Regions from separate parts of the Pelorhabdus sp. sgz311001 genome, predicted to be linked through region 2. Evidence: riboswitches for the same ligand, from Rfam matches in the RefSeq annotation. Region 2 holds a riboswitch; each other region holds the start of a gene.
The links. A riboswitch is a leader RNA that binds a small molecule or an ion and turns the genes downstream of it on or off. The one in region 2 is predicted to bind cyclic di-GMP.
Positions count from the first base shown of each region.

Region 1: another riboswitch for cyclic di-GMP. It lies ahead of AC0MXB_RS01495 (response regulator); the one in region 2 lies ahead of AC0MXB_RS15455 (putative bifunctional diguanylate cyclase/phosphodiesterase).
Region 3: another riboswitch for cyclic di-GMP. It lies ahead of AC0MXB_RS10035 (methyl-accepting chemotaxis protein); the one in region 2 lies ahead of AC0MXB_RS15455 (putative bifunctional diguanylate cyclase/phosphodiesterase).

Region 1 covers NZ_JBVXUT010000001.1:285,417-288,489, forward strand. The annotation lists gene AC0MXB_RS01490 (lysophospholipid acyltransferase family protein) at 200-1,084, opposite strand; cyclic di-GMP riboswitch class I at 1,268-1,353, shown strand; gene AC0MXB_RS01495 (response regulator) at 1,417-1,905, shown strand; gene AC0MXB_RS01500 (NAD(P)-dependent oxidoreductase) at 2,242-3,073, shown strand, end outside.
Region 2 covers NZ_JBVXUT010000006.1:134,633-137,705, reverse strand. The annotation lists gene pyrF (orotidine-5'-phosphate decarboxylase) at 1-387, shown strand, start outside; gene pyrE (orotate phosphoribosyltransferase) at 387-959, shown strand; cyclic di-GMP riboswitch class I at 1,020-1,105, shown strand; gene AC0MXB_RS15455 (putative bifunctional diguanylate cyclase/phosphodiesterase) at 1,175-2,890, shown strand; tRNA gene AC0MXB_RS15450 (tRNA-Asp) at 2,971-3,047, shown strand; tRNA gene AC0MXB_RS15445 (tRNA-Gly) at 3,052-3,073, shown strand, end outside.
Region 3 covers NZ_JBVXUT010000003.1:275,587-278,659, reverse strand. The annotation lists gene AC0MXB_RS10045 (methyl-accepting chemotaxis protein) at 1-117, shown strand, start outside; gene AC0MXB_RS10040 (hypothetical protein) at 217-873, shown strand; cyclic di-GMP riboswitch class I at 977-1,066, shown strand; gene AC0MXB_RS10035 (methyl-accepting chemotaxis protein) at 1,264-2,952, shown strand.

The DNA of each region.
Region 1 (3,073 bases), on a different contig from region 2:
CTCTATCATTCGTAGTTTCTAATGATTGTACAAAATTTCACTTGCACCCTATAAATACCTATTCGTTCCTCAAAAGGAAAATCCTTCCTTTTGAAAGGAGGAGATTAAATCTTTTTGACTTAATTTGCTATTTCATTAAAAAAGGCTGTCTCTAGGAAGTTACAAAATCTTTTGTACTTCCTTAAAGACAGCCCTAAATTTATTGTTTGGGATATTTTGTATTCCAGCGTTTGCGAAACCAAATCCAGTCTGATGGATGGTTACGAATCGCTTCTTCAATCGCTTGCGTCATTTTTGCAGTGTTTTCATAAAGTTCTTGTGTTTCATCATCGTATCGTTCATAAGGAAAAGCTGGTTTGATAACAATTTGATGGCCTCCCTCAGGACGATGAAAAATAAAGGCCGGCACAATAATAGAACCGAACTTGCGGGCAAATACTGCCGGACCTGCTGGCGTGGCTGATTTTCGATTAAAAAAGTCAACAAAAATGCCGTCAACACCACCGTCTTCATCTGCTAAAAACCCTAGGGCTTTTCCCTTTTTTAAGGCTCGTGCCGCTTTTACAAGCTCGGCGCCACTACGATTAAATACTTCCAGCCCCATTTTTTCGCGATATTCATTGAGTAATCGCGTATAGTGAGGATTTGGTTGTGGTTTGGCGATCGTTGTAATCGGCAGTCCTGTGTTAGCTAGGACTGCGCCGAGCCACTCCCAATTACCTATATGGGCGGTAAGAAGTACCACGCCGCGTCCTTGTTCAATGGCCCCCCTTAAATGCTCCAGACCTTCAATCGCAATATGTTTTTTGATTTTTTCTGGAGTAAGGGCAGGCGTATAGAGAACTTCCATCAAGGTTTGTCCTAAATTACCAAAAACTGTATGGACGATTTGTTTCGCCTCGGACAATGAAATTTGCAGACAATCCATGCTTTGACTGATGGCACGGCGTCGTTGGCGCGCACCGACAAGATAGAAGAGGTAACCTAGACTTCGTCCAATATGGCAGACAAGCGAATAAGGTAGAAGGCAGACGAAAGCACTGATTGCCTTTAGTAGATTATATTGAAAATTTTTAAATAGCATATGTGTCTCTCCCTAGATAGACAATTAAAATAAATTTTTGACATTAGTTTAATTGTAGTTTATTTATAAATGTTTGTAAACAAAAGAGCTAAGCAACAAATATTGTCACATTTCTACTTGTTTCCGCTTTTGTTTTACGGTATAGTATAATTAAACAAAATAAATAAGTAGAACTTTACAAGCTCTACTGATTGGCAAACCTTCTGAAAGGATGGGACGCAAAGCCATGGGTCTAATGATTTTATATCGAAGACTGCCAGGTTGTATTCACGCAAAGTAAGAGCGGAATGAACAGGCAGTTTTTTTATTTTTCAAAGAGCAGGAGGATGGCGTTGAAATTATTATTTGTTACCCAAGACGAACTTTGGCTGCAACGATTGCAGGAGCAGTGCAAAAAAAAAGATTTTTGTTGCGATGTTTTTGAGGACGTCGCTGCGGCAATAAGTGCATATCGCCAACAGTCTGATGAATATAGTTTGGTTATAGTGGATTTTTCGGGAGATTTTGACGGGTTTGACTTTACGCAAAAGCTTCGTGCTGTGTCGACGAAGCAATCTATTTTAGCTGTTAATAGCATGATCGAACCACAGCTGTTGCTGAAAGCAGCACTTAGCGGAATTTCTTTTTTCTTACCGAAGGCGGTTGAAATGGACGATTTTCTGGCTTTACTATGCCAAATTAGCGATCAGTTTAAAGTGCAAAAAAAAGAACAAGATGAAAAGGACGGGCTTGCGAAAGAATATATTCGCTTACGTCGTGAATATGGTGAGATGCAGGTTCAAATTAAAAAATACGAGGCTTTGCTGGCAATGCAGCAATAAGAGCATTTGTATTCTAGAAAATAGTAAAGGGCTACCGCATATAAGAAAGATTTCGAGCCTATGTTGTGAGGGGTGCGTAAACAAATCACAAGATAAGCTAGAGTTTTTCCTTGGTGCGGTAGTCTTTTTTTTAGAATCCGCCGCTCCATTTAATTATTCTAGAAATTTTTATATGTTTAGTGTATGATAGCAATAAGAAAAAATCGAATTTTATCTATAGGAAATTCGATTCTTTTGTTAAGACTAGAGGATATTGTTCGTTATCCAAAGGTTTTTGCTTACTGCAAGCGAGAAAATATAGAAGTGCAGAAGCTTATGGATGTGGAGGGGATTGGATTGCTTATTGATCAAAAAAGTAATTTTGAAGAACAGTCGTTAGATTTTCATGAAATTGACGCCGGTTTTACGACGAAAGAGGCAATTGCGGAAGCAAAACGTTGTCTTAATTGTGCAAAACCGTTTTGTCGTACAGGCTGTCCGATTGAGAATGAAATTCCTAGTTTTATCGCAGAACTTGCTAAAGGGAATATTGGCGCTGCTAGTGAAGTGATTGCCAGACGCAGTAATCTTCCTGCTGTATGTGGGCGGGTATGTCCTCATGAAAAACAGTGCGAAGCTGCCTGTATATTAAATAAAAAGAACGCAGGTATTAAGATTGGCAAACTAGAACGTTTTATTGCTGATTTTGATGCAGAAATGGATATTAGTCCAATTCATAAAAAAATCGTTCATAAAGGGAAGGTTGCCGTAATTGGTTCGGGTCCTGCCGGATTAACCGTAGCAGGTGATTTGGCGAAGCTAGGTTTTACTGTAACTGTTTTTGAAGGGCAGAAAGAGCCTGGCGGTGTTTTGATGTATGGAATTCCTGAATTCCGTTTAAATAAAGAAGTTGTTCGTCGTGAAATTGCTCGAATTGAAAGATTGGGCGTTTCATTTGAAACAGGAATTTTAATCGGTCCTGATAAAACCGTTGATGAGCTTTTTGCTGACGGTTATGATGCTGTGTTTATGGGGACAGGAACTGCTTTGCCTAAAGAACTTCATATTCCTGGTAAAGATTTGCCTGGTGTTATTCAGGCGACGTATTTTCTTGGTATGGTTACATTAGCAAATGAAAAAGGGATTGACGGACAGGAAATTCCGGTACAAAAAGGAGATTCTGTTATTG
Region 2 (3,073 bases):
GAAAATCGTGAGGTCCCCAAACTTTTAGCTGTTACTATATTAACAAGTATGGACGAGGTAGCTTTGAAGCAAGTGGGCTGCCCGCTTGCGATTGGTGAAGAAGTTTTAACGTTAGCTAAGCTAGCTAAATCGGCGGGGATGGACGGCGTTGTCGCTTCGCCTCATGAAGCCGCGATGATTCGAAAAGCCTGCGGCGACGACTTCTTGATCGTCACGCCGGGAATTCGACCAGCCGGAGCAGCATTGCAAGATCAAAGTCGCGCCAGTACGCCAGCAGCGGCTCTTACGGCAGGGGCAACGCATTTAGTTATTGGGCGGCCTATTACGCAGGCGGCCGACAAGAACTTGGCCGTAGAAAAAATACTAGCAGAAATGGAGACGGTATGATGACTGAAGCAGAAGTAAAAGAGTTATTTATACAAACTGGGGCGATTTTAGAAGGCCATTTTCTATTGACCTCTGGCCGTCATAGTATGATGTATGTTGAGAAATTTCAGGTACTGCAGCAGCCGAAACATACCGAAACGTTATGCAAAGCTTTAGCTGAAAAATTTCGTGATGCTAAGATTGACGTAGTTATCGGACCGATGACTGGCGGTATTCTTTTGGCTCATGAAGTGGCTAAAGAGCTTGGTACAAGAGCGCTCTTTACGGAAAGGGAAAACGGCAAAATGGCACTGCGGCGCGGTTTTTACGTCGATCCCGGTGAACGCGTTCTCGTCGTGGAAGATATCGTTACAACAGGTGGCTCGGTGCAGGAAGTGATTGACACAATTAAACCAACAGGCGGAATTATTGCTGGGGTGGGGATTCTTGTGGATCGCAGCGGTGGTAAAGCTTCCTTTGAAGCGCCGACTGAGGCGTTGTTGCATCTTGATGTGGCGTCTTTTGCACCAGAAGAATGTCCCGCTTGCAAAGCCGGAACTCCTATTACCAAACGGGGCAGTCGGAAAATTTAAGTAAACTATTTAAGAAGTCCTGAATTGACAGTTATTAGCATGTTATGATATAAATAAAGATAATGAATATGGCAAACTTATCGAAAGATAAGGACGCAAAGCTATGGGTCTAAAGACAGGATGTCTATGATTGCCAGGTTGCTCCCTGTATAGATAGACCAGGTGTCAGGCCTGGTCTTTTATTTTTTTGAGAGCGCGAGGTAGGAGGATTTTTTGTGAAGAAAAATGATTCTGAGTCGGTAGGAAAGGCGCAAGAAAAGATTTTGTTTGCCGAAATAGAAGCGCAGATTCAAAAATATCAGGTTCTCGCAGAAAAGACAGGAGATATTATTTTATTTATAGCTTTAGAAGGGCAAATTCTAGCAGGTAATGATGCTGCGCTTCGTGTCTATGGCTACTCAGCGGAAGAACTCACAGCTTTAACGATTTTTGATGTGCGGGAAGACGGTACGGAAGCAGCTCTAATTTTAGAACAGATGAAATTAGCCGGAGCCGCCGGCGTTTGTTTTGAAGCAAAGCATAAGCGGAAAAATGGTACGGTTTTTTACGTGCAGGTTCAATCGCAACGAAGCATTGTAGCTGGGGTGCCTGTTTTATTGAGTATTATCCGTGATATTAGTCATCGCAAGCAGATGGAAGAAAGACTATGGCATTTGGCCCACTATGATTATCTTACAGATATTCCAAACCGCTACTATTTAGAAGAACATTTGAAAAAGACAGGCACAAATGGTTGTGTGGCGCAAAAAAGCGCGTTACTGCTACTTGATTTTGATAATTTTAATCTTGTCAATAATTCGTATGGCCATAAGGCGGGTGACCGTTTATTGCAACAGGCTGTAAAATTATTGAAGCGCAACCTGCGTAAAGGTGATTTTTTAGCCCGTTTAGGCGGCGATGAGTTTTTAATTTTTCTGTATGAGACTACCTTGGAAAAGGCGAACTGCATGGCTACAAGGCTCTTAAAAACATTAGAAAAAGAAAACTTTTATGTCGATGCCAGCAAAATTCCTCTTCGCGTTACGGCAAGTATTGGTATTGTCTATATTGATGAAGCGGTTGAAGTAAAACGTATTTTTTCTTATGTAGATGCCGCGGTTCATCAGGCTAAGGAAGCCGGAAAAAACCGGGTTATGCTTATCAGTGATATTGATGACCGTCGTCGTATTTTTGAAATGAATCGCAAAGTGGCTTTAATTTATCAGGCATTACGACGTGATCAGTTTAAACTAGTGTTTCAGCCTATTTATCAGTCAGGCAAGGGCATTATTCATTATGAGGCGCTGATCCGGCTAATAGATGGTGACCATATTATTTCACCAGTTGACTTTATTCCTGTGGCGGAAAAGAGTGGTCTCATAGCCTCTATTGATCGCTGGGTGATATCGAAAACACTTTCGGTACTTGAAAATCAGCCGCAGTTAAGAATTTTTGTGAACTTATCAGGTTTTACCCTGAGTGATGAAGGGCTCTTAAGCTGGATTGAACGCTCTATACTAGAAAGCGGCATAGAGCCAAATCGACTTGGTTTTGAGATTACAGAAAGTGCGACAATCAAGGATTTATCAATAGTAGAAAAATGGATTAATGGTTTAAAGAAGCTCGGCTGTCATTTTGCTCTAGATGATTTTGGTGTCGGTTTCTCTTCTTTTTCTCACTTAGGAAAGCTGCCAGTTGACTATTTGAAAATTGATGGATCCTTTGTAAGAAACCTAGAGAATAATCCCAAGCAACAGGCTCTTGTACAAGCGATGAATGCGGTAGCCCATACGTTGGGAAAGAAAACGATTGCTGAGTTTGTCGAAAATGATGCCATTTGGCATATTTTAAAGAAATTAGAAGTTGATTGTGGGCAAGGTTATTATTTAGGGAGACCTGCATCTTTAGAGGAAGTTCTTGTCTCCAAGCAGTTTTGTCAAAGCTGCTGCTAAGGTAAATGCGAGAAGAAAAAGTACTAGTAAAAAGTTCTTGCCAAAGTATATATAATATGTTATTATATAAAAGCTGGTTCGGCCCGGTAGTTTAGTTGGTTAGAATGCCGCCCTGTCACGGCGGAGGTCGTGGGTTCAAGTCCCATCCGGGTCGCCATATTGCGGAAGTAGCTCAGTGGTAGA
Region 3 (3,073 bases), on a different contig from region 2:
ATTTCAGCTGCTACAGAAGAGCAATCTGCTTCGATGGAAGAAGTAGCGGCGGCTAGCCGGAGTCTGTCTGATTTGGCGAAAGCCTTAGAACAGGAAATTCAACGGTTTAAATTGTAAAGCAAATTTTAATAAATGATTAGAGCAAAGAAGCTCTCGGAGAAATCCGGGAGCTTTTTGTTCTTTTTTAAACAGACTGAGTAAAGGAGGCGTCTAAACATGGGAACGCTAACAGATATTGAATCGTTTTTGCAGGATACAGTCATTATGGTCGCAGATATTCTTAGCCTTGAAGCTGTTGTCGTAGATTGCAACTTGAAAGTGATTGTTGGAACAGGAATTTATCGTGAGGAAAGAGGAATGTATGTAGGGGAGGGGACTTTATCAGCTTACTGCATGAAGCTGCGAGAGCCTCTCTTAGTAGTCAATCCTAGACTGCATGATTTGTGCCGTTCGTGTGCGCGGCGGGGACGTTGTCCCGATGCTGCTGAAATTTGTATTCCCATTCAAGTAGAAAACCGAGTTTATGGTACGCTTATTTTACTTGCTGTCAACCAGGAGCAGCGGAGTCTACTTTTAGGGCAAGAAGTTAAATTAATACGCTTTGGCCAGTGGCTTGCCGAGATATTTAGTCAGAAGCTGATTGCTTTACAATTTGGGTCTAATCGGGAACCGGATAGAGAAAAGGCAAAACCGATCGTGTCTTTTGCTGAACTAGAACATCAAGCGCTGTTAGCAGCTTTGGCGCGTTTTGGCGTTTCTACAGCGGGAAAACTTGCTATATGTCAAGCCCTAGGCATTAGCATTGCAACCTTCTATCGTAAAGTCAAAGAGTATGGGATTAATATTCGCGATAAACAATATGAGAGGAAATGAATTTTTTAGAATTATCTTGACATTTTTTTTCTTTCAGTACAGAATAGAATTCGACAGTTTTGTTTGTTTTTATAATGCCTTATGGCGTTAATTATTGTAAAATAGAAATATATAGCAAACTTGTCGAAAGACAAGGACGCAAAGCTATTGGGTCTAAGGAAAGTATATATTCTAAGACAGCCAGGTTGCTTGATTTTTGCGGGAATTCGCCGGGGCGCCGAAAAGCACTGCGTCGAATTTTTTGCTATGTTTGCAATACTTAACAAATGAGGTAGTTGATGAACGGTAAAGATAGCAGCGAAAAAGCTGCACGCCGCAGGAAGGGAGGTTAGTTGTTAGTTTTGATTTGAGGGTCTAGCGGGACTTATCAAGCACAAAGGCGGGACGATTATGCGTGTAACAATTGGTAAACAAATTATCTTGGTATGTGTTCTTATTGTGTTGGCTTTTACGGGTCTAAATATTTATACCTATTTCCAAATTCAAAAGGTGCAGGAAGATTATGAAGGCTTATTAAAACGCAGTGTTCCTTTAGTCGTTGATATTAAAGAATTAAGTCGCGAACTGAGTACTCAGTCGGCTGAAGTCAGAGGCTTTATTTTGTCAGCGGATCCACAGTATGTTGATCGTTATGAAGCATCAAAGAAGAAAACAGCAACTGTTTTGTCGGACTTAGAGGGAAAGTTGATTACGCCTGAAGGCAAACAGAAAGTGGCCGAATTGAAAGCCTCTTTAGCTGATTACGATAAAATTGCCGAGCAAGGACTTACCCTTCGAAAGACCCAAGGCCAGGCGGAAGCGGTGAAAGCGGTTGCGGCTTCTGGCGCCAAGATTATTGCCGCCGATAAGAATATGGAAGACACTGTTAAGTTTTTAGAAGATCGTATGGAGCTGAGAAGACAGGAAACTCAAGCCGATGTAACAAAGATTCAGTCTCTCTTATTTATTCTTGACGGAATTATTCTTGTGATCGGCGCCTTACTAGCCTGGTATTTGGCTAGACGAATCTCTCGGCCGCTCAATGATGTGTCGCAGGCGGCGCAGCGCATTGCCGATGGGGATTTGGGCGTACATAATATTTCTTATCAAGCCAATGATGAAATCGCTGATATGATCCGCTCTTTTTCGCATATGCGCGAAAATCTGCGGAAGTTAGTTGGAAGTGTAGCTAAGTCAGCGCAACAAGTGGCTGCTGCTAGTGAAGAGCTGACAGCGAGCTCGAATCAGTCAGCTCAGGCCGCGACACAAGTGGCCGAAACTGTTACCTGTGTGGCTGGTGGCGCTACCAATCAATCGACAGAAATTGATAAAGCAGCCAGTGTAGTGGAAGCTATGTCGCAGGAGATTCATCAGATTACATCACATGCCCAGGAAGTGACCAAAAAATCCGAAGAAACAGCACAAGCTGCTAGCGTGGGCGGCGAAGCCGTAACACAAGCTACGCAACAAATGAATTTGATTCAAGATTCTGTGGTATCATCAGCAAAAGTAGTACGCCGTCTTGGTGAACGTTCTCAGCAGATTGGTGAATTTGTTACGATGATCAGCGGGATTGCCAGTCAGACGAATTTACTGGCGCTCAATGCGGCTATTGAGGCGGCGCGGGCTGGTGAGCAAGGACGCGGCTTTGCCGTTGTAGCGGAAGAAGTTCGTAAGCTGGCTGAACAGTCCCATGAAGCAGCAGAGAAAATTACGGGAATTATTCATGATATTCAATCCGAAACAGCTGAAGCCGTTACCGTTATGGATCGGGAAACTGATGAAGTATCTAGAGGGGCTCAAGTTATTGCTACAACAGGTGAGCGTTTTCAGTTTATTGAACGCATGGTTCTTGACTTGACGGGACAAATTGGTTCGATTAATTCGGCTGCGCAAAATCTGATGACTGCCAGTGATGACGTTGTCAATTCTGTAGAAGCCATCAGAGGCGTTGCATCGTCGACGGCTTGTGATACTCAGTCAATTTCAGCAGCGACGCAAGAACAGTCGGCTTCGATGGAAGAGATTGCTTCAGCCAGCCAAACTTTGGCGCAAATGGCTATGGAATTGCAAGATGTTGTTGCTAAATTTCATCTTTAATATAATAGTTTAGAAAGATTATAAGAGAGACTTGTCGATTTGACAGGTCTCTTTTTGCATCCATTGAATATTTTGAGGGGCAAGTGTACAATAAATACAGAAATGGATTTGACCTTTAAAG